4 regions of the Halalkalibacter sp. HAAS-P013 genome follow, and region 2 is predicted to be linked to each of the others. Evidence: riboswitches for the same ligand, from Rfam matches in the RefSeq annotation. Region 2 holds a riboswitch; each other region holds the start of a gene.
The links. A riboswitch is a leader RNA that binds a small molecule or an ion and turns the genes downstream of it on or off. The one in region 2 is predicted to bind cobalamin.

Region 1 (5,944 bases), on a different contig from region 2:
CTTACCAGCTGTTACACTTGGCCTTGGTATGGGTACCATCTATGCCCGTGTATTACGTGCAAATATGTTGGAGTTAATGAATCAAAACTTTGTAAAAGCAGCAAAGGCCAGGGGGTTATCCCAGGCTCGCATTCTCGTATTTCAAGTTTTAAAACATGCTTTCTTGCCTATTGTAACGATGCTAGGCACGAGCTTGGCATTTATGTTAGGTGGTAGCATTATTATAGAATCCATCTTCTCCTGGCCCGGTTTAGGTAAATATATTATTGATGCTATTTCCCTTCGTGATTATCCAGTCATTCAAGGGTATGTGATTTTTGCTTCATTCTTATTTGTTTCCATCCATATTCTTGTCGATATCATTTATGTAATCTTAGACCCACGTTTAAGAGCCGGTTAGGAGGAAAACCAATGAAAGAGGCCGTGCAAACAAATTTACACTTATTTATTGGAATTGGATTCCTTTCAAGTATTATCTTAATCGGTCTTTTTGCACCGTGGATTGCTCCTCACGATCCACTGGCTATTAATCTTTCTAGTAGACTATCACCTCCGAGTTGGAATTACCCGTTTGGAACAGATCATTTAGGACGTTGTATATTAACACGGATTATTTATGGAATTAGAATAACCGTATCAGCATCGTTTTTCATAATGATTTTCACTGGGGTGATTAGTCTGCCTATAGGACTTTTAACTGGTTATGTGCGCGGTCGTACGGACCATATTTTCATGAGGATGATTGATGGGACTCTTGCGTTCCCAGAAATTGTACTAATTATCGCTATTGTTGGTATATTAGGACCGGGGTTTTTTAATATGGTTGTGGCGATCATTATGGTGCGATGGGCTAACTATGTTCGTCTCATTCGTAGTCTTGTTTTAAAAATAAGTAAGGAAGATTATATAGTATCAGCCCGAATGTCTGGGAATTCTCATCTGCAAATTATGAAGCGCTACATCCTTCCTCAAATTCTTTCACCAGTCTTTGTTTTTGGAGCTTTGGATATGGGGAGGATTGTTCTGCTAATTGCGGGACTTTCTTTTTTAGGTTTGGGAACTCAGCCACCAATACCGGAATGGGGTGTGATGCTGCATGATGCAACCTCTTATTTTCAAATTGCCCCACATGTTATGATCTTTCCAGGTCTCGCCATTATGTTCTTCGTATTATCGTGTCAACTAATCAGTGATCGGTATAAAAAATTGGAAGACTCAATCTGAAAAGAGGTGTAAGATGATTACATACAAAGCCCCTTTATTAAACGTTGAAAAATTAGAAATATCCTATTATGAAGCTAGTGAGTGTAGTCCGGTAATTTATGATGTATCGTTTCAATTGTATCCAGCTGAAATGGTTGCGTTAACGGGGCCAAGTGGGTGTGGCAAAAGTCTGACTTCTCAAGCAATTGTTGGTTTGTTGGAAACAAATTTCAAAGTAACTAATGGTCATATTATCTACAAAGGTGAAGATATCCTCCATTATGATAATAAAGCCTGGCAAAAGCTTCGTCGTGACGAAATAGCTTTATTAATTCAACATTCATTAAATGGTTTAGATCCAATCCGTACTGTAAAAAGACAGATGATAGAAACAATAAAGCAAAAGAAGGAATGGCTAAAAAAAGATATAGAATCATATTTACATAGTCTTTTAAGTCAAGTTGGATTTACAGATCCCAAATATATTCTAACCTCTTATCCATTTGAATTAAGCGGGGGGATGCGTCAAAGGATTTTATTAGCCATGATGTTAAGCTTACGTCCAAAAATCTTAATTGCTGATGAGCCAACAACAGCTCTTGATGTAATAAATAGAGACAAAGTTTTATCCTTACTTAAGAAGATTCAGCATGAGTTTGGGCTAACAATTTTACTTATTTCACATGATAACAAAAGTGTAAATAGATTCGCAGATCGAGTCGTACAAATGTGTTAAGGAGTAGTTGTGACATGAGTCTACTTGAGTTATGCTATGTAACAAAGGAATATCCATCTAGAATAAATAAAAAAACGTGGCTTAGAGTTAATCCCAACTATAAAGCTGTTAAAGAAGTTAATCTGAGTTTAAATAAAGGAGAAAGTCTGGCACTTGTTGGAGAAAGCGGTAGTGGAAAAAGTACATTAGCTAAATTAATTATGAAGTTGGAAACAGTATCATCAGGACAAATTCTACTAGACGGTCAATGTATATATGGGAAACAGATGACAGATTTAGCGATTTATAAACGTATCCAACTAGTATTACAAGACTCATCTACTTCCTTACATCCAAAAATGCGTGTAGAAGAAATTCTGAAAGAACCTATTCATAATTATTTCCAAGAACAAAAAGCAGAGTGGAAAAGATTAGTTTTAAAATTGTTGAACCTAGTAGGTCTTGACGATTCTTACTTATCACGGTACCCCGCTCAATTAAGTGGAGGACAAAAACAGCGCGTGTGTATTGCAAAGGCTTTAGCAGTACAACCTGACCTTATTATATTTGATGAGTCGATTGCTAGTTTAGATAGAGAGTCTCAAGCATCTATAATAAATATGTTAAAGAACATCCAAAAAAAAGAACAGATATCGTATTTATTCATTACTCATGATCTTGAATCGACAAAAAAATTATGTGATCGAGTGGCTGTTATGTATCAAGGTGAAATTATAGAAATTTTTAGAAATTGGAACCTGCGACAGTTAAAACACCCTTATACACGTTTATTGGTACATAATTTTGTTGAAGTTTGAGAAAGGCAGGAGCGCTTTAACGAAATAGACGACCTGGAGGAACTAAATGTTTACTGAAGAAGAAAAGAAAGCATTGTATAAAGTCATATATAAAAGACGAGATATTCGAACTTTTCTACCAACGCCTATTCCTGAAGAATCAATATATAACCTCCTTAATGCGGCTCATCATGCCCCATCAGTTGGATTTATGCAACCATGGAATTTTATTATGATTACGTCTCAAACAGTGAAAGAGCGTCTTGCCTGGGCAGCAGATAAAGAAAGAAGAGCTCTTGCAATTCATTATGAAGAACAAGAAGCGAAACAATCTCATTTTTTAAATTTGAAAATTGAAGGGATAAAAGAATCCCCCTTAACAATTTGTGTAACGTGTGACCCGACTAGAGGAGGGTCTCATGTCTTAGGACGCAACTCTATTCCTGAAACAGATCAACTGTCTACTGCTTGTGCCATTCAAAATATGTGGTTAGCAGCGTGTGTAGAAGGGTTGGCACTAGGTTGGGTTAGTTTTTATAAAAAACAAGATGTGCGTGATATACTAGAAATTCCGCCACATATTGATCCTGTAGCACTTTTAACAATTGGTTATACCAATGAATATCCAGATAAACCAATTCTTGAAACGTCAAAATGGGAAGAAAGAAAAAATTTGGATCCTCTCATTTTTAAAAATAAATGGGGAGAGAATGAAAATCTTTGAAGTAATTTCGACAAAATAAATAATTAATTTACAAGGCATGAGAACTTTATTATAATAGCTTCTAGAGCAAAAAATGAATATTAGACAAATAGGTTTCTTGAATGTTCAGGTTTTCTGACATTCAAGACTAAGAGGGAAGTTGGTGTAAATCCAACACGGTCCCGCCACTGTAAGCGATGAGGATGGTTAGCTAAAATCCACTGTGTGTAATCACATGGGAAGGATAACCTACGAAGATTCGTAAGTCAGGAGACCTGCCTATCTGTAATATTAAGCTTCCTCGAGGAAAGGAATGTTTAAGAGCACACGTATTTTACATACTTGAGTATTGAGTAGATAGTATTATGTTTTTGTAAGACTACTACATACGTGCCTTTTACATTCACGCTTTCCTTTGGAATAGCGTTTTTTTGTGCTCAAATTAAAGGGGGAAAGAGAAATGAATAGTGAATTTTTGAAAAAATGGGGGCTTGTAGGTCTTGTACTATTGTTTACGATGGCTATTATTACAGGCTGTGGAACAACAGAGCAAAATACTCAAGATGACGTGAACGCAGATGAGGAAGAAATTGCTGCTGAAAATCAAGTTGAATCAGAAGCAGAGAGAGAAGAACTCTTTCCTGTAACGATTGTTGATGATGCAGATCGCGAAGTAACAATTGAATCAGAGCCTGAAACGATCGTTTCGATTCAAGCTAGCAATACAGAGGTATCATTTGCACTAGGATTAGGAGATAAAGTAATTGGAGTATCTGATTATTGTAACTATCCAGCGGAAGCTCTAGAAATTGAAAAAGTTGGCGCTCAAGATATGAATGCAGAACTTATTCTGACTCTTTTGCCAGATATTGCTCTCGTAACTGATTATCATTACAACACGCATCTAGAAACTCTTGAGCAATTTGAAGAAGCTGGTATTAATGTCGTAGTCGTTGGAAGTGCTTCATCTTTTGAGGATGTTTATAACAAGATTGATATGATCGCTACAGCAACTGGAAGTCAGACTGTAGCAGAAGAAATCATTTCTGATATGAAAGAGCGTCTTGAAGCAATTAAAGAACAAGCAGAAGAATCTATTACTGATAAGAAAAAAGTTTGGGTTGAAGTTTCACCAGCTCCTGATATTTTTACAACAGGACAAAATACATTTATGCACGAGATGCTTGAATCCATCCAAGCAGTGAATGCAGCGGGGGATCATGAAGGCTGGGTAAGTTTAACGGAAGAAGAAATTGTTCTGTTAAATCCGGATGTCATTATTACTACGTACGGTTATTATGTTGATAATCCTAGTGGTGACGTTCTTGCACGTGATGGATGGGCTGAGGTACCTGCTATTCAAAATGAACAAGTATTTGATGTAGATAATGATACAGTAACCAGACCTGGTCCTCGTTTAATCGAAGGAGTGGAGACACTTGCAGAACTCATCTACCCAGAAGTATTTAAAAAATAAAATTGTTTGGTTATATATAGTAAGCGGAGGGTTTGTACTAGGTACAACCCTCCTTGGCTTATTGGTAAGCAGTGTGACCATTCCTATTCCTACAATTTTACATATTGTGTTAGATTATAGTTTGAATCTTGGATGGCTTACAGACGTTCCAAGAAATGAAGAAATGATTATTTGGAATATTCGCCTTCCACGGGTTCTTCTTGCGTTTTTCGTTGGAGCTTCACTCGGACTAGCTGGTGCGGCTTTTCAAGGGCTCTTGCGTAATCCACTTGCTGATCCTTACACGATTGGTGTCTCATCCGGAGCAGCTTTAGGAGCTGTATCAGTTTTGTTCTTTCAAGTGACGATCGTAGGGTTAGGGAATTTCACATTGCCGGTTGTTGCGATAATTAGTGGGTTTGTTACATTGCTTGTTGTATTTGGCCTTGTTCGGTTAAGTAGTCGAAGCTTGGCGATTGAAACCATCATCCTTGCTGGAATTATTATTAGTGCCTTTATTGGGGCTGTTACTTCTTTAATTATTTCATTAGGTGACAGAGATGCTATGACACAGATCATTTATTGGTTGTATGGAAGTGTTGGAATGAGGGGCTGGAGCCACGTACAACTGATTGTTCCTTTTATGTTTATTGGCTCAATTATCCTGCTTATTCATTACCGAGAGTTGAATGCGCTGGCTTTAGGAGAAAACGCCGCAGATCACATTGGAGTGGATGTGAAAAAAGGAAAGACCTATATCTTAATTGGAGCTTCATTATTAACAGGAGCAGCTGTTGCCGTTTCTGGGTCCATAGGATTTGTTGGTCTTGTCATCCCTCATTTAGTTCGTCTTTTAACGGGTCCTAATCACAGGCATGTACTTCCATTGTCGATTCTAGCAGGAGGATCATTTCTTATACTCGCAGACTTAGTGGCTAGAACGATAATTGCCCCAAAAGAATTACCAATTGGGGTAATTACAGCTCTAATAGGGGCACCAGTATTTGCAACATTGTTGATTAGGGAGAGAATTGGGAGGGGAGATAGAAGTGATTAAGGTTGAAAGTTTA
Region 2 (5,944 bases):
AAAGCTAGGACGAGGGGACGTGGAGGGACAGGTCTTGGTCTTGCAATTGCGAAAAATATCGTCGAAGCGCATGATGGCCATATATCCGTTCACAGTAAAATGAAAGAAGGAACGACATTTTCCTTCTTCATTCCAGGAAATATACAATCTTAGGTAATAAAAGGGGCTGTCCCAAAAGGTGTGATTTTGACCTTTTGGGACAGCCCCGAAGCAATGAGCGGAGTCGCTACATTTTTTTAAAGCCTTGAGAGGAGTGGGTTTCTCCTCTCAAGGCGCGTAGCGAACGGAGCCATTGCCATCTCTGTTATCAAGCCAACCACTTTCTTTATCCTTATTAGTTCGATAACTTATAATAAACAGCAATCCAGCGTTCTTTTGTTTTCGGATCAGTGAATGAGAGATAATGAAATAATGTCAGTAAGCTCTTGCGGTCCATATTTTTAATAAAAGCAAGAATGACTTTCTCATCTTTTGTTTGATTTAAAAAGGTGATTAGTTCATATCTCATTAGCAGCTCCTTTTATTGAGTGACTTGTTTGGTTAGCTGATTTCTTGCAGATTTCGCAGCCTTCACCATGATCTCTAAAGTGGCAACTGTTTCTTTTTCACCACGTGTTTTTAACCCGCAGTCTGGATTTACCCAAAAGAGTTCAGCTGGTAAAACCGACAGTGCTCGTTCAATAGTTGAAGTCATTTCTTCTTCACTTGGAACACGAGGACTGTGAATATCGTACACGCCGAGTCCAATACCTTTGTCATAAACATTTGTTTCAAATGCAGAGATTATTTCCGCATGACTTCTTGATGTTTCAATGGAGATAACATCGGCATCAAGTTCTTTTATAGCTTCGATAATTTCATTAAAATCGCTGTAACACATATGTGTATGAATTTGTGTCGTTTCCGCTACATCTGATGTGCTCATCCGAAATGCTACAACGGCCCAATTTAAATACGTATCATGTTTTTCTTTCTTTAATGGAAGACCTTCTCTTAGAGCGGGCTCATCAACTTGTATCATGGTAATTCCCGCATTTTCTAGTGATTGTACTTCTTTTAGTATAGCTTCTGCAATTTGATAGGCCACTTCTTGGTGTGGGATATCGTTACGAACAAAGGACCAATTTAAAATCGTTACTGGACCGGTCAACATTCCTTTAACTGGGCGATCAGTAAGAGACTGAGCATAAAGTGTTTCATTAAGCGTCATCGGTTTATCGAGTGATACGTTACCGAAGATGATTGGTGGTTTGACGCAGCGTGATCCATATGATTGCACCCAGCCATTTTTAGAAAAGGCAAATCCATTTAACTTCTCACCAAAAAATTCAACCATATCATTTCGTTCAAATTCTCCATGTACGAGTACATCAATATCTAACTCTTCTTGAATGCGAATCCATCTTTCAATCATGGACTTGATATTTGCCTCGTATGTATCATTTGATAGTTCGCCTTTTCGCCATTTAAATCGAGCTTTCCTGATCTCCTTAGTTTGAGGAAAGCTACCAATTGTTGTTGTTGGAAGAAGAGGTAAATTCCATTTTTGGTTTTGTAATTGATATCTCTCCTGAAATTTCTTCGTTCGTTTTGTAAGAAGCCCGACAGTTTCCTTTCTCACACGCCAATTTGATTGGTTTAGCTTTTCAAACGTCTGTTGGTGACGGTTCAATAACGATTGTGATGACTGAATTGGGTCGTTTGTTACATCTCTTAGTAACCGTAACTCATCAAGCTTTTCGTCGCCAAAAGCTAAGGCATCTTTAACAATAGGATCTAGCTCTGTTTCATGCTTCAAACAAACAGGAACGTGCAGCAAGCTAGAAGATGGTTGAAGGATTTGATTTTTAAACGGAACAAGCTTGTTTAGCCTAGCTAAAAATTGATGGCTTTCAAGCAGGTTGCTTCTCCAAATATTCCTTCCATCAATGATCCCTACCCCTAGAATCTTGTCTTCAGGATAGCCGAATCGCTCAATAGCATCAACGTTTTCATTGAAGCCATATACAAAATCGAGCCCAATTCCTTTAACAGGAATTTGTACTAATTTTTCATAGTGAGAAACGGACTCAAAATACGTTTGCAAAATGATATCCACATTTGGTACGTTTGTTGCAATTTCACGGTAAAGGCTAGAGAATATCTCCATTTCCTCGTTTGTTATATCCATTACAAGATATGGTTCATCCACTTGTACGAGTTTCGCTCCTGCATCAGCAAGTTCAGATAACAATTGTGTATATACTGGAACAAAGCTGTTTAAGATGCTAGCAAACTCTTCTTCTTTATAGCCCTTTGCTAGTTTTAAGAAAGTAAAAGGTCCAAGAATAACGGGTTTACCAATTATATTTAATTCTTTTTTCGCTTCTAAGAATGCCTGAAGCGGTTTGTTTTCAACTAATTCAGGTTCTTTATCTTCTATTTCTGGAACGATGTAATGATAGTTAGTGTCAAACCACTTCGTCATTTCGCATGCATGTGCCCTTTGGTTACCACGGGCCATGGCAAAGTAAGTGGATAAAGAAACCGGGCCAGACGTATGGGCATAACGTTTCGGCACTAATCCAAACATAGAAGCCGTATCAAGTACGTGATCATAGTAAGAGAAATCACCGACAGGAATGTAATCAATACCTTTGTTTATTTGCTTTTGAAGGTGATGCAGGCGGTACTTTTTCATTTGTGTCAAAAATGTTTCCTCATTGAGAGTAGAAGCCCAAAATGCTTCTAATGTTTTTTTCCATTCGCGGTTCTCGCCTATGCGAGGATAACCTAAATTGCTGCTTTTTACTGTTGTCATGAATAGCCTCCTAAATAGTTTTAAAAACGACAAAAATGGATACCTTTACCGAAAATAGGGTAACGATATCCATAGAAAATCAATGATATATTGTTAACACCTCCCTATCTCCCGTAGGTAAAGCAGTGTTGTTAAAATAGGCAGGTCTCCTGGCTCTAGAATCAACGTCATCATGGTCTTCCCAGCATTGGCCAGTGACAATTCATGATAACTCCTCTAATACAGTGGCGGGACCGCTCCGGATTTTCACCGGATTCCCTTTTAAACCTTGAATCAACATTCAAAGTACCTATTTTCAACATATGAAATTGTTTTAAACTTTAGCTTAATAGGTGGTTGATTGTCAACAGTTATTTTTTTTACATTTGAAAATCTAGCGTTTTAAGTGGAAACAAAAGAATAAAAACAATAAATCATGTATACTAAAATGAACGGAGAGTCTCAGGTAATACTAATATCTAGGGTAGAGTGTACATATTTTTTAACAAGCGATTTTATAATAGATATTATTGTATTGAGATAATAAATAAGATGAAGGAGGATGTTAGATGAAATTATATACACGTACAGGAGATGAGGGAAAGACGAGTGTCATAGGGGGAAGGCTTGATAAGGATGATACTCGAGTTATTGCATATGGAACTACAGACGAATTGAATTCATTTATCGGTCAGGCTCTGGCACAATTAGATGAAGATCAGTTTCCTGATATAAAAATGGAATTAATAAAAATTCAACATGAATTGTTTGATTGTGGTGGCGACTTAGCAATGATGAGAGCAACAAAAGAATACCCTTACAAAGCCAAACAAGAAATGATAGATTTCTTGGAAAAGCGTATTGACGCTTATATTGAAGAGGCTCCTGAATTAGAAAGATTTATTTTACCTGGTGGTGCAGATGCCGCGGCTACTCTTCACGTGTGTCGAACGGTTACAAGGAGAGCAGAACGTTATGTGACAAGGCTTCAACGTGGGTCAGAGGTGAACCCGATTGTGTTAAAATATTTAAACCGATTGTCTGATTATTTCTTTGCTATTGCCCGAGTCGTCAACGCTAGGCTTGGGGTCAAGGATGTAGAATATGAAAGAAGTGCAATTGTTTTTAAAGGAGGAAAACGAAAGAAAGAGCAGTAAAATGAAGCCATACTATTAGAGAGGCCACTGAAAAAGGTACGGTTTTCACTTTTTTAGTGTCTTCCTATTTTTTAGTATGGTTTGTTCTCGATTTATAACAAAAATTGTGTATTTGCCTGGAATGAATCATATTTCTTCTCATATATTGGTAAATGTGTTTGAACAATTAGAGGGGGATATGGGATGAAAAAAAGTTGGCTTGTTGTTCTTTTATTATTAGCTGGGTGTAGTAATGATGTTTCGGCTGAAGGACCTAAACCTGTTGCTGCTCATTCTACCTATTTTCAGTCAGAATTGAGCTTTAAACAACCTGTATATTGGAAACTTAATTTAATTGATGAATGGAATGACGAACAACATGATGTCGTTCTAAATGACTATGGGTATATGTCTAGTCATTCGCTTGATGAAGAAGCTTTACAACAATTAGCTAGAGAGTTAGCTATGCAAATAGACACGGCGATGGAAAATCCACGCATCCTTGCAAATGGGGAATTTACTCCTGGGAAGGAACGGGTGATTTTGTCTGAGCAGGAGCTTGTTGAACAATTACAAGAGTTAAAAGCAGGAACAAGAGATCTGGTGATGCCGATTTCTGTCACTGCACCTTCTGTTTCAGAAGAAGATCTAGTTGGAATTGATCAACGAACGATAGGTGAATTTAAAACGCATTTTAACCCAGCCATTTCAGGCAGGTCAAAAAACGTGAAATTATCGGCAGAGGCTATTTCAGGGATTGTATTAGGTCCAGGTGACTCGTTTTCATTTAACCAAACAGTTGGAGAGCGGACGAGAGAGCGTGGGTATCAAGAAGCGAAAGAAATTGTGAATAAAGAGTTTGTTATCGGTATTGGTGGTGGGATTTGTCAAACATCCTCTACATTGTTTAATGCTGTAGATAAAGCTGGTTTAGAAATGGTAGAGCGATACACACATTCACGAGAAATTGGTTATGTAGCACCAGGTAGAGACGCAACGGTTTCTTGGGGAGGACCAGATTTTAGGTTTACAAACCCTCATCCTTACCCTGTACTAATAAAATCAGAAGTCAGTTTAGAGCGAGGAGAGGTCCTTGTGTCTGTCCATACACATTGAGAATGTAAGCTTGCAGATGCTTATGTTCTTTTTTTTGTGGGAAGAGAAGATGAGCTTAATTGAGTTTGTTACTAGAATGTTACCTTGCAACCGCATAATTGCCTCGATTCCATTTCATACTAACAGCGACAATGTATAGGGGAATCCGGAAAGGGTGATAGAAGTGCTTGGAAGATGGCTGTTGAAACAAATTCAAGATAAACGAAAAGAAACACTTCAAGATGCGTTACAGTTGTTTCAACAATCAAGTGATTTTGTCATGCATGATTTATTGATCGCCTCCAAAGGGTTTCATATTGCCTATTTTCAAACACTAATTGATACGGATCGTCTCAATAAGGACATCCTTCCATTTATCACGGAGTCAGAAAGTCAAACATTAGAGGAAATAGTAAGGGACATTCCCATTCAAGCTAAGGAAATCACTAAATCACCAAATGATTTACGTAAGAAGGTTATGCAAGGTTTTATTGTCATTTTTGAAGGGGGAAATCCTTCAAAATGTGCAATAGTTGAAGTGGCGCTGGATTCCGGTAGGGAAGTAGCTCCCTCTGAAAATGAATTTACCGTAGCTGGTCCACAAGAGTCCTTTATTGAGTCAATAGATACAAATATTAATTTAATCCGGAAACGTTTGCCTTTACCACAATTAAAAGTAAAAGAAATGAAAATAGGGAAAATGACACAGACTCGTGTGTCACTGTTGTACATAGATGGAATCGTTGATAAAGAAAACTTAAAAACAATAGAACAAAGACTATCAGACATTGAATTTGACCAGGTTATCGATTCAAATAGTTTAGCCCAAATGATTAGTGATAATCAGATGTCTGTTTTTCCTCAATTAATCAACACAGAAAGGCCAGAGCGAGTAGCCGCTGCTATAGCGGAAGGGAAGGTTGCCTTTTTAGCT
Region 3 (5,944 bases), on a different contig from region 2:
CTTCCGTGCCCTACTAATAAAACAGCTTTCATATAACTCTCCCTTATCGTCGTTTAGTCTCCACAAGGAGCGGGTTCGATTTCAATCTTTGGTGTCATATCTTTGTATGTATAACCTTGAATATTTCCTACTCGTTTAAAGTACTTAAAAAATCGTTCATTTGGATGGCCTTTCTCTTTATATTCATGGACAATTTTTTCAACGAGCTCAACAATTTGATCTGGCTCAATGCCCTCTGCGACTGGCTGACCAGCATGGGCTGTTCTTCCAACTGTTTTAGCTCCTAAAAACAAATCAAATTTCCCTTTCCGAAACACAATACCAATATCTTCCTTTACCGCACCATAACAAGCCATTCCGCAACCATTAAATCCAACTTTTAACTCTTTCGGTAGTTCAAGACCACTTAACTTTTGATGCAACTCTTCTGCATAAGGAATGGAATCTTTTTTCTCGCCTTCACAAAAATCACATGCTTTTACCTGTGAGACATCACCAAGAGGTTCAAGAATAAATCCAGAGCTTTTTAACTTTTCAGTAATGTTTTCTGGACTAGTTGTTGGAATTCGAAGGTGAATTTGATGGTGCGTCGTATACTCCATCGTTCCATCTCCAACCACTTCCGCAAGAGTCAACATTTGTTTTGCGGTAAATTGCTTATTCACAACACCCGGACTCACTGCTAATTCAAAAATAGAAACAACAGGATTATCTACAGTCTTCGTTCCTTTTATTTCAGTAGGCCCATCTTTCACAATACTAAGAGCCTCTAAAGCAAGTTCTAATGAGGAAGCCTTAGGAATAACTTCTTCCTCTGCAGTAGCACTTGCTTCCACCTTCGCAATTTCCATATCGTTTTTGCCTTGGTGCAGTGCCCAAGGTTCATTTTCATGTCGTAAACGCTCATGTGGCCTCAGCCGTTGTTCCGTTGTATTCAACGTATACTTTCGTTGATATCCCCTTGGTGTAATCATTTTGTTGTCATAAAGAAAAGTGGAGGAATTTCCAATAACAACTGTTGTAAGCATTCCGATATCGTAGTTCAACATATTTTCAAGGTTCGTAATAACAATATCTTCTCTATCACGATAAGCACTTTTCACAAGACCAACTGGAGTTTTCGGTGATCGATATTCAAGCATTATTCTTTGAGCCTCCACAATCTGCCTCGTCCTTCGACCACTTTTTGGATTATATAAACTAATTACAAAATCAGCCTGCGCAGCTGCTTCAATTCGCTTCTCAATCAGCTCCCATGGGGTTAAGTGATCACTTAAACTTATCGTACAGGCATCATGCATAACAGGTGCCCCAAGTAGTGAAGCACATGAATTAATTGCTGATATACCTGGAATAACCTCCACACCGACTCCCGAATCTTCCGTCCAACCTTTTTCTATTAATACTTCATAAACAAGTCCAGCCATACCATATACTCCTGCATCCCCACTTGAAATGACTGCAACCTTTTTTCCTTCTTCAGCAAGTCGAACCGCTGCTTGAGCTCGACTTACTTCTTCTGACATTCCTGTACTAATGATCTCTTGATCTGTTAATAGTTGCTGAATTAATTCAACATACGTTTTATAACCAATAATACAATCGCTCTCTTGGATCGCCTCTTGTGCTCTTTTCGTCATATGTTCAAAACTTCCAGGTCCAAAACCAATGACAAGTAATTTTCCAAGCATTTTTACATACCTCCTTGATAAAGTCCCCTTAGAAACTCGTTGACAAGAATAACCTATACGTTTGTTTTTTCCACTTTAGAAACGCCCTTAATTCTTGCTGATGTATTCGCTCGTATCATTTCATCATTTTCAAAGCCATAGATTAACGAGTCTTCTAGATCAACTGCTGGGTCAAGATGATTTCTTATAATCGAACGCCCGATATCCGTTGACTTAGCGGAGTACCAGTTTCCATCAGGGTAAACAATGACCACACACGCATCCTTACAGCGACCATTGCACCGAGTCCGCGATGTATGAATTTGTTGATCTAATTCCAGATTCTTTATCTCATCACGAATGGCTAAAGTAATTTCTTCCCCTTCCTTTCTCATGCAGCTAGATCCATTGCAAATCAAAACATGCTTTTTTGTACCCGTTAAATTCCAAGTAGTCATTAATCGATTCCTCCTACAGTCATTTTAAGAAAATTAAAAATGCACCCCTACCAATAGATAGAGGTGCAGAGATAAATGACATACATAATAAGTAGCCTTTATTCTACACTTCTCTACCTATAACCCGTAGGTATTGAAGCCATTCGAAACAAAGGCAGGTCTCCTGACTTAGGTTCATTATTTCATTGCGTCTTCCCGATTCACTCAGTGACTTTATACAATGAAACTCCCCATTACAGTGGCGGGACCGTGACGGATTTACACCGTTCTTCCCTTTTAAGCATAACTAGTAGTTATACACCTTTGTTTACAGTTGAATTTTAATATGAATCTAGTTAAGTCCTCCTTTTAAACAAATAAAAATGCACCTCTATCAATAATCAATAGAGGTGCAGAAAAAAATAGCATACAAAATAAGTAGCATCTATTCCACACTTCTCTACCCATGACCCGTAGGTATTGAAGCCACTTCAAACAAAGGCAGGTATCCTGACTTAGGTTCTTCATTTCATTGCGCCTTCCCGATTGATTCAGTGACTCTATACAATGAAATTCCCCATTACAGTGGCGGGACCGTGACGGATTTACACCGTTCTTCCCTTTTAAGCATAACTAGTAGTTATACACCTTTGTTTTTTTAAAGTAAATTGTAAACTTTTCGTATTTATTGTCTATTAAACTACTTCTTATAATTTTTAGCAAGTATATTCTTTTACGATTTTTAAAATTCTGTCTTTCAAACTAGTTTAATCCTAATAAACTTTGTTATTTTATTTTACACACAAACGCATAGATGTCTCTTAATAACAAACAAATGCAAATACTTTAATCCTAAAAAACTAACACAAAAATTATTCGACAAAAATTAAGTCTTCTATTTACAAAGCAACAAAAGAACGATAAAATACAAATCGTAATAATTACTATTTAATCCAAATAATTAATCTGTTTAACCATAACTAACAATAAATGTTTAAAAGGAGAATTTATATAATGAAAAAGGTTCCAGTTACTGTATTAAGTGGATATTTAGGTTCGGGAAAAACCACACTATTAAACCACATCCTAACCAATCGCGAAGGGCTAAAAGTTGCTGTTATTGTCAATGACATGAGCGAAGTGAATATTGATGCTAAGCTTGTGAAAAATAATGGGTTTTCCAGAACAGAAGAAAAACTAGTAGAACTTCAAAACGGCTGTATTTGCTGTACTCTACGCGAAGACCTTATGCAAGAGGTAGAACGAATTGTTGACGCGGGCGATATAGATTATATCGTTATCGAATCTTCTGGAATTAGTGAGCCTGTCCCTGTTGCTCAAACATTTACGTACATTGATGAAGAACTAGGGATTGATTTAACGAAAAAATGCGAGCTTGATACAATGGTGACGGTTGTAGATGCGAACCGCTTTTGGGATGATTATGCATCAGGTGAATCGCTGCTTGACCGTAAAGAAGGGACAGATGAAAATGACACTCGCGAAATTTCAGACCTTCTAGTTGATCAGATTGAGTTTGCCGATGTAATCATTCTTAATAAAGTTGAAATGTTAAAAGAAGTAGATAAAAATGAGTTACTAGGGCTCTTGCGGAAATTAAATGCAGATGCTGATATTATTCCAACTTCATACTCTAAGGTAGAATTATCTTCTATTTTAAATACAGGTAAATTTGACTTTGATACAGTGAGTCAATCTGCTGGATGGATTAAGGAATTAAATGAAGAACATACACCAGAAACAGAGGAGTATGGTGTCTCCTCATTCGTTTATCGAAGTAGAAAACCATTCCATCCAGAGCGCTTAATGAACTGGCTGGAAAATTGGCCTGTTGATATTGTTCGTGCAAAAGGGTTCATTTGGGTTGCTTCACGTAACTCCATGGCTGGATTGATATCACAGTCAGGATCTTTAGTTACCATTCAAGGTGCTGGAGAGTGGGTGGCAGCTTATCCTGAAGAAGAGAGAGAGCAAGCCCTCCTTGAAGAACCTGAGCTGCAAGAAAAATGGGATCCAAAATTCGGGGATAGAATGACCGAACTAGTCCTAATTGGTATTGATATGAACCATGAAGAAATTCGCGATTCCCTTGATCATTGTTTATTAACAGATGTTGAGATGGCTTCCGATTGGACTAAGCTTCACGATCCGCTTCCTCAATATGTAGAAGCATAAAATATCGTATTACTTGATGGGGGGTGTCTCAAAAGGTCTGTTTTTGACCTTTTGAGACACCCCCTCTTTTTTAAATTAGCGAAATAACTAGCAATGAAAAAAATTTTAAGTTCTCAATAATTTCAAGCATAATCATCATCTTGTCAAATCCTTTGACAGTAAATAACTGCAACAAATGATGATTTGTTTTCTTCTATAATTTTTTCGAAACCTTTTTAACTAGGTCCCCATTTTTTTCCACACCTAGCACTGTTCCTTTAGTTCGTTCAAACCCTCTCCCATCAAATACATGACTAACCTTGTCTTCTAGCAAACTCCCTGTCAATAATGATTCAATAAATCGCGGAGCATCCTTACTAGACATTTCCTTATACCACTTCCCATCAGGATAAGTAATCAGAACACACTTATCTTGACATCGTCCATTACAAAGCGTTCTTGATGTATGAATCATAGAATCTAAGCCTTTAGAACTTATCTCGTTTCTAATAGACTGCGTTAATTGTTCTGCTCCTTCTTTATTGCAGCTACTTCCATTGCAAATAAGAATGTGATGTTGTGTCTCCATCAAATTCCATGTAGCCATTTCTTCAGCTCCTTTTTTATTAGAGGATATCATTAATAATAGTTATCATTACGATTTATTTTATATAACCTAGTACTCTTCTATCTGTGTAACCTCTGTGCAACTATACCACTCTTCTATCTTATGATCTTCCCATAATATTATTAAAACACCATTGCATTCATCAATAATTACACCATCTTTCCCCTCAGGATTTATTACTTTCATGCTTGAATAGTTTTCCATATCAAACCTCTGTTAACTTTCTCCGATTTTAAATTTCTCTCATTCTCAAAAAAACACTTTCCAAATCACCACTAGAAGTAACGATGAGACTAGGGATGTTATGGCCTGCTTTATAGCAATTTGAATAGCAATAGACTTTCCTGCATCCCTACCAATAGCAAGGAGCGTCACAAGACAACAAGACAATGTCGATGCCAAATATACAAGAATAAACAATTCCATTCCAGTTAAATTTAAAAGCAATTGTCCATTCCCTTCATTAAAAAGTAATATACCATCCTTTCTAATAATAGAAAAAAGAATACCTAGACTTGCTTCTTGAGGTAAAGAGAACAAAGCGAATATAGGACCGATCTTTTGAGAGAGAAAATCAAGTATTTTATAACTATGAAGAATAGTAGCTACCACACAAATTACTAAAAAAATAGGCATAGCTTGAAAAAAGAATTGTTTGATCGTTTCATGTACAGTTATTAAAACAGCAACAGGACTAACCTTGTGAAACGATTTGTTTTTTATTGAGTAGTCACTTTGAAGCTTATGCTTGTTGGGGTACCAAACCCTCGTATGAATCATTCCTATAACAGCTAAAGCAATAACATATGGAAAAAACATCCACGGCTTTCCTGCCACACTGAATAAAGATAAAGCAGCGCCGACTTGATAACTGCATGCGGAACTAAAGGAGATCATTGACAGGCACTGTTTCCTTGAACAAACTGAACATCCTTTACTTTGATAAACAGCTACAACATTGCATCCATATCCAGTTAGAACTGGAATGATATCTTTACCGGCAAGACCAATCTTTCTAAGCCAAGGATCTACTG
Region 4 (5,944 bases), on a different contig from region 2:
ATTTCATCTTGTTCCTGTTTAGGTACGAGACTTGATAAGACGTAAGAATACGACTGATTGTGAACGACTTCTTGAAACGAAAGGACTTGCATTAATGCAGCAAGACTGGAATCTGTTAAATACCCAGCGACTTTTCCTGAATAGTCTGTTTGGACACTATCTAAAAAAGCAAGCAAACCAATAATTTTTTTGAATGCATACCTTTCATCTTCAGAAAGTTGAAGCCACTGCTTAATATCATTAGACATATTAATTTCAAATGGTGTCCAGAAGTTTGCGAGCATATTTTTGTACATAGGATACGCCCATGTAAAGCGAACATCATCCCAGTTTAAAATATTAGAACTCCTCCCATTAATAATCCCTGTCGAGGCATTTGGTGCCGCTGGGTCATATAATTTACGAGATTGTAATGTATTTTGATTCATTTTCTAAACCTCACTAATAATAGATTAAGAAGAACAGCTTTCACACTCTTCAATTTCAACCATCGAAGTCGACCTTGTATAATAAGTCGTTTTCAAGTTTGACTTCCAAGCCTCAATATGCAAATTCAGTAAATCTTTTGCTTTAATTGTATTTTTAACATAAAAGTTAAATGAAATGGATTGGTCAATATGGCGTTGTCGTGCTTCATTTTGTTTAATGCTCCATAATTGATCGATTTCATATGCGGACTTGTAATACCATGTCGTTTGCGGCGATAGGTCTGGAGCTGTGACTGGAATTTTATAATTTTTTTTCTCCTCTGAGTATTCTTTCTTAAAAATAGGATCGATCGAGGCCGTCGTCCCTGCAATAATCGCTGTTGTTGAATTCGGCGCCACAGCCATTAAATACGCATTTCGAATCCCTTTTTCCCTTACACTGTGACGAAGCTCTGTCCACTCTTCACTTGTATATTGGCGATTAATAAAATAGTCACCTGTCTCCCAATCAGACCCTTCAAAAAGTGGATAGGCTCCTTTTTCCTTTGCCAGCTCATTACTTGCACTAATCGTCAGATAGGCAATACTTTCATATAAGTTATCTGCGTATTCAACCGCTTCGTCGGATTCCCATTTGATCCCTTTAAGAGCTAGTAAGTGATGCCAGCCAAATGTACCTAACCCAATAGAACGATACTTTTGATTGGTTATTTGGGCTTGCGGAACTGGAATATTATTTAAATCAATGACATTATCGAGCATTCGCACTTGAATTGGGATTAGCCTTTCAAGGACGTCTTCAGTTACTGCTTTTGCTAGATTAATAGATGATAAATTACATACAACAAAATCCCCAGGTTCTTTGACGACAATAATCTTGCCATCCTCTGTTTTTTCCTCGACCACTGTTGTTGCTTTCATGTTTTGGGTGATCTCTGTACACAGATTACTACAATAAACCATACCTTGATGGCGGTTGGAGTTCGTCCGATTCACAGTATCTCTATAGAACATATATGGCGTACCTGTCTCAAGCTGACTCTTCAAGATTTCTTTGAAAATATCAATGGCTGGAACAACTTCCCACAAGAATCCTTTCTCACCTAGTAATCCGTTGTTTGCCGCTTCCATACACTCTTTGTACTTATCTCGAAAACTTCCTTTTCCTCTTTCTTCATCATAATAATCTTCTAAACTAAAACCTAATGTTTGGCGTATCGTATGAGGATCGAATAAATACCACTCTTGTCTGGCTTCAACTTTTTCCATAAATAAATCTGGCAAGCAGACACCTGTAAACAAATCATGGGTACGCTGCCTCTCATCGCCATTATTTAATTTGACAGCCAAGAAATGAAAAATGTCGCGGTGCCATATATCTAAATAAACACTGATTGCCCCCTGTCTTTGACCTAACTGGTCGACACTTACCGCAGTGTTATTTAGTTGTTTCATCCATGGGATAACACCGGATGATACTCCTTTAAAGCCTCTAATATCACTTCCGCGACTTCGTAGTTTTCCTAAGTAGGCACCAATCCCCCCACCGCTCTTACTCAGTGTTGCAATATCGGTGTTACTGTCATAAATTCCTCTGAGACTATCATCTACAGTATCAATAAAACAGCTCGATAATTGACCATAGCTTTTCCCAGCATTTGATAGAGTCGGAGTTGCCACCGTCATATATAAATTAGAAATGGCCCAGTAAGCTTCTTTTATTAGAACTAATCGTTTTTCCTTCGGTTCTTTAACCATTAACGTAGCTGCAATGATCATAAAACGCTCCTGAGGAAGTTCGTACAGTTCTCCACTATGCGATCTAGCTAAATAACGATCTGCTAATGTTAATAAGCCAATGTATGTAAACAGCGAATCGCGCTCAGGGACAATCTCTTGTTCAAGTTCTTCTAATTCTTCTTTCGAATACTCCTGCAAGATCTGATCTGAATATATCCCCATCCTCGTTAACTTTTGGACTAGTTGATAAAAAGATCCATACCTCAAGCTAGCATCATAGCTTCTTGAATGAGCTGCTCTTTTGTATAGTTGCTTTAAAAGGACATTCGCTGCGACAAACGTCCAATCTGGCTCTTCCATCGAAATCCTCTCTACTGAAGATAAAACTTGCAAATGACTAAGCTGGTCTTCTGACATGTCTTCTTTAGCGAAGATAGATTGTTCAATCTTATCCTTATAAGCCGTAAAATCGAGCGTTGGAAATAAACTTATTAATTCGCCAATCTGAGATGATGCATAATCAAATAACGTTGTCGTTGTCGTACTCTTCATTAGTCTTCCTCCTTAATGATAATAAAAAACGCCCTTTCTCGAGAGTTGAGAAAGAGCGTAAAACGGCGTAAAGAGTAAGACTTATCTGACCAAAATACACTTTGGTCTTCTTTGCCGTCTCACTTCTTACACCCCGAAGATAGCTGACTTTAAAATGACGGCAGGTCTCCTGACTCGTGCTTCACCCTACTTTGAGCCTTCCCATGCAAGTTAGCTAAATCTAACCAAAAGCACAGTGGGTACCTCATTTCGTCGACACTTACAGTTGCGGGGGCAGTTCTGGCTTTCTACCAGATTCCCTATTAAGTCTATTTGACACCGTTCATTTTTCGCAATCAATATATAGTTGTAAGAACACATCATTAATACGATATATTGTATATACTAAAGGAATATTCATCCTGTTGCAAGGAAAAAGATCCGTTTAATCTTCCTAAATAATAAACTAGGTTCATCCCTCAAATCTATTACATGCGGGATGAACCTAGTAATTTAACATAATACATTACTCTAACCAGCTATTTTCCTTTTATGTGTTCTTTCTTTTTCAGGCTCCTTACTTTGCCCTTTAAGTTCTTGATTTAATTCTTTAACCAGTCCGTAACACATTGCAAGAACAATGAACGATAATGGAAGAGCACTAACAATGATTGCTGTTTGTAGACCAGCTAATCCACCTGATGCCATTAATACAGCCGTTGATGCAACTAATATTAATCCCCACGTGACCTTCACTCGGTTTGATGGGTTTAACTTTCCTCCCGTTGTCTGCATTCCTAGTACAAAGGTTGCCGAATCTGCTGATGTAACAAAGAACGTTGTAATTAAAGCAACCGTTAAGATCGACAAGATAATCCCAAGTGGCAGCTGCTGATAAACAAAGAAAAGGGCTGTTTCAAGTGGTTGCCCTGAGACGTTTAATCCTTGTGTGACCTCAAGAAAAATTCCTGTACCACCGAAAACCGTAAACCAGATCGCGCATACTACTGAAGGAACAAGAAGAACAGCTACCGTAAATTCACGAATCGTTCTCCCTTTAGACACTCGAGCTATGAACATTCCAACAAATGGAGTCCATGAAACCCACCAGGCCCAGTAAAAGACCGTCCACCCTTGTGTCCATGCTGCCTCGTCAGCATCAAAAGGTGCTAAACGCAAGCCCATTGGAATGAGATTTTGTAAGTAACTTCCTAAACTCGTTGTAAACATATTAAGCAAAAATAACGTCGGACCGAGAATTAACATGGCAAAAAACAATACCGTTGCAATTGACATGTTTGCAAGACTTAAATACTTAATCCCTCTAGATATACCTGTATTCGCTGAAATGATGAAAAGAACAGTTATGATACCCATGATAATCATTTGTACCATAAAATTATTTGGAATCCCCACCAAATATTCTAGACCTGCATTTATTTGCTGTGACCCTAACCCAAGTGACGCTGCTACCCCAAACAAAGTTGCAAATACAGCAACAACATCAATCGTTTGTCCAATCGGACCTTTCACCTTTTCACCAAGTACAGGATAAAGTGTCGCACTCATTAAACCTGGCGCGTCTTTTCTGAATCTTTGATATGCAAGTGCTAATGCGACAATCGCATAAATGGCCCAAGCATGTAATCCCCAATGAAGCCATGTATAACGCATTCCAACAATTGCTGACTGTTCCGTACTTCCTTCTCCTGTAGGTGGCGAATAAAAGTGTGCAATTGGCTCAGATACGCCATAAAATAGAAGACCAATACCCATCCCAGCTGAAAACAACATTGCAAACCAAGCTGGACGACTATATTCAGGCTCTGAATCTGGTTTTCCAAGTTTGATTTTCCCGTATTTACTAAAGATCATGAATATTGCAAACAACAGAAAGAATGTAGCAACTAATTGATAAAACCAACCAAATGACTCAAGAACAAAGCTTTGCGCTACGGTCATTGCTGCCCCTAGTTGATTCGGGATCAAAACTCCAATTAATACAAAAATGACCGCAATCCCTACTGACACCTTAAAAATCGACCTATCACTTTCACCTTTATCAGAAATAATAAACACTTCCTTTTTCTAATTTACATTCATTGCAGAAACACTTACCAATAAATACTTATTTATTAAATCATAAAATCGAAAAAAAATTAAAAATGATATGAACGCATATTGAGCAATCTGCCCTGATCTTATAAGCTGATTGTACTTCAGCATAATAATTGTTTAAAATTACGAGAAAAAAAGGCGATATTCTATCGTTTTCTACGACACGTTGCCGAATTTTGACTATTTTTCAATAAAAAATGCCCCACCCATTCTCTTTAGATGCGCGGAACATTTTGAAAGAAATTACTTTTTCTCGATTACAACGGCTGTACCATATGCAATAATCTCCGCTGCATTTGTCATAACGGTTGAAGTTTGCATTCTCATCCCAATGATTGCATTGCCGCCTTTCTCTTCTGCTTCTTTCACCATTCGATGTACCGCCAACTTACGTGCTTCCGTCATCATTTCGTTGTAGCCTTTAATCTCTCCTCCGACAATTCCTTTTAATCCTGCTGTAATATCACGGCCAATATGCTTCGTTTGAATCGTGCTACCTTTGACATATCCCAATACCTCTTTTATGTCATAGCCTGCTACTTGTTCAGTAGTCACTATCATCATAATCCATTTCCTCCTTTTTTTCTTATCTCCGTTCAATTTTAAAAATTACAAGTAACCCAACTAAGGCAACAGCATAAACACAAAATGCAATTAGAGCCTGTTAGATTAACAAATAAAAGAGCTATTCCACCAAGTTGACTACAATAATGACGATCACCATATACTTCCAACGTTCAGACACGTCGATCTAACCAACTTTTCACAACCGTAAGCAACTCTTTTGATAATGGCTTTTCTCCGACATTTTTGTATACTTTTTTCAACTGCAAAATATCTGCGTCCTCAACTTGATCTCGAAGCATGTGATTCATTCCTTTAATAATATGGGTTTCCGTCTCGACGGTTGTATACTTCTTGACCTCATACACTTGTTCAGGTGTCGCTTGCACATCTTTAGAGCCTGTAACAGCAAGGATCGGACAATTTACTTCTGCTAGGCTTTGATAAGCGTCATGCTCATAGTGCTCTCTAAACCATTTTGCATTGATTTTAACCCCCTGATAACGAATAACATCTCTTTTAGTCATTGATACTTTCCGATCAAATTTCAAACCTTGTTTTTT

Region 1: linked by a shared signal. The riboswitch ahead of AC1FXP_RS08135 (ABC transporter substrate-binding protein) and the one ahead of metE (5-methyltetrahydropteroyltriglutamate--homocysteine S-methyltransferase) in region 2 are both predicted to bind cobalamin.
Region 3: linked by a shared signal. The riboswitch ahead of AC1FXP_RS08050 ((2Fe-2S) ferredoxin domain-containing protein) and the one ahead of metE (5-methyltetrahydropteroyltriglutamate--homocysteine S-methyltransferase) in region 2 are both predicted to bind cobalamin.
Region 4: linked by a shared signal. The riboswitch ahead of AC1FXP_RS15675 (ribonucleoside-diphosphate reductase subunit alpha) and the one ahead of metE (5-methyltetrahydropteroyltriglutamate--homocysteine S-methyltransferase) in region 2 are both predicted to bind cobalamin.

What each region holds. Positions count from the first base shown of each region.
Region 1 covers NZ_JBWQTU010000004.1:196,827-202,770, forward strand. The annotation lists gene nikB (nickel ABC transporter permease) at 1-400, shown strand, start outside; gene nikC (nickel transporter permease) at 412-1,224, shown strand; gene AC1FXP_RS08120 (ATP-binding cassette domain-containing protein) at 1,238-1,939, shown strand; gene AC1FXP_RS08125 (ABC transporter ATP-binding protein) at 1,954-2,736, shown strand; gene bluB (5,6-dimethylbenzimidazole synthase) at 2,783-3,439, shown strand; cobalamin riboswitch at 3,518-3,715, shown strand; gene AC1FXP_RS08135 (ABC transporter substrate-binding protein) at 3,879-4,895, shown strand; gene AC1FXP_RS08140 (FecCD family ABC transporter permease) at 4,858-5,931, shown strand; gene AC1FXP_RS08145 (adenosylcobinamide amidohydrolase) at 5,924-5,944, shown strand, end outside.
Region 2 covers NZ_JBWQTU010000001.1:538,885-544,828, reverse strand. The annotation lists gene AC1FXP_RS02865 (ATP-binding protein) at 1-153, shown strand, start outside; gene AC1FXP_RS02860 (hypothetical protein) at 335-508, opposite strand; gene metE (5-methyltetrahydropteroyltriglutamate--homocysteine S-methyltransferase) at 521-2,800, opposite strand; cobalamin riboswitch at 2,923-3,109, opposite strand; gene AC1FXP_RS02850 (cob(I)yrinic acid a,c-diamide adenosyltransferase) at 3,349-3,936, shown strand; gene AC1FXP_RS02845 (VanW family protein) at 4,120-5,031, shown strand; gene AC1FXP_RS02840 (spore germination protein) at 5,186-5,944, shown strand, end outside.
Region 3 covers NZ_JBWQTU010000004.1:180,913-186,856, reverse strand. The annotation lists gene AC1FXP_RS08060 (sirohydrochlorin chelatase) at 1-32, opposite strand, end outside; gene cobJ (precorrin-3B C(17)-methyltransferase) at 54-1,691, opposite strand; gene AC1FXP_RS08050 ((2Fe-2S) ferredoxin domain-containing protein) at 1,745-2,128, opposite strand; cobalamin riboswitch at 2,265-2,448, opposite strand; cobalamin riboswitch at 2,591-2,774, opposite strand; gene AC1FXP_RS08045 (GTP-binding protein) at 3,122-4,303, shown strand; gene AC1FXP_RS08040 ((2Fe-2S) ferredoxin domain-containing protein) at 4,497-4,889, opposite strand; gene AC1FXP_RS08035 (nucleoside recognition domain-containing protein) at 5,160-5,944, opposite strand, start outside.
Region 4 covers NZ_JBWQTU010000011.1:212,891-218,834, forward strand. The annotation lists gene AC1FXP_RS15670 (ribonucleotide-diphosphate reductase subunit beta) at 1-428, opposite strand, end outside; gene AC1FXP_RS15675 (ribonucleoside-diphosphate reductase subunit alpha) at 453-2,720, opposite strand; cobalamin riboswitch at 2,863-3,059, opposite strand; gene AC1FXP_RS15680 (glycine betaine uptake BCCT transporter) at 3,231-4,739, opposite strand; gene AC1FXP_RS15685 (YbjQ family protein) at 5,061-5,381, opposite strand; gene AC1FXP_RS15690 (alpha/beta hydrolase) at 5,555-5,944, opposite strand, start outside.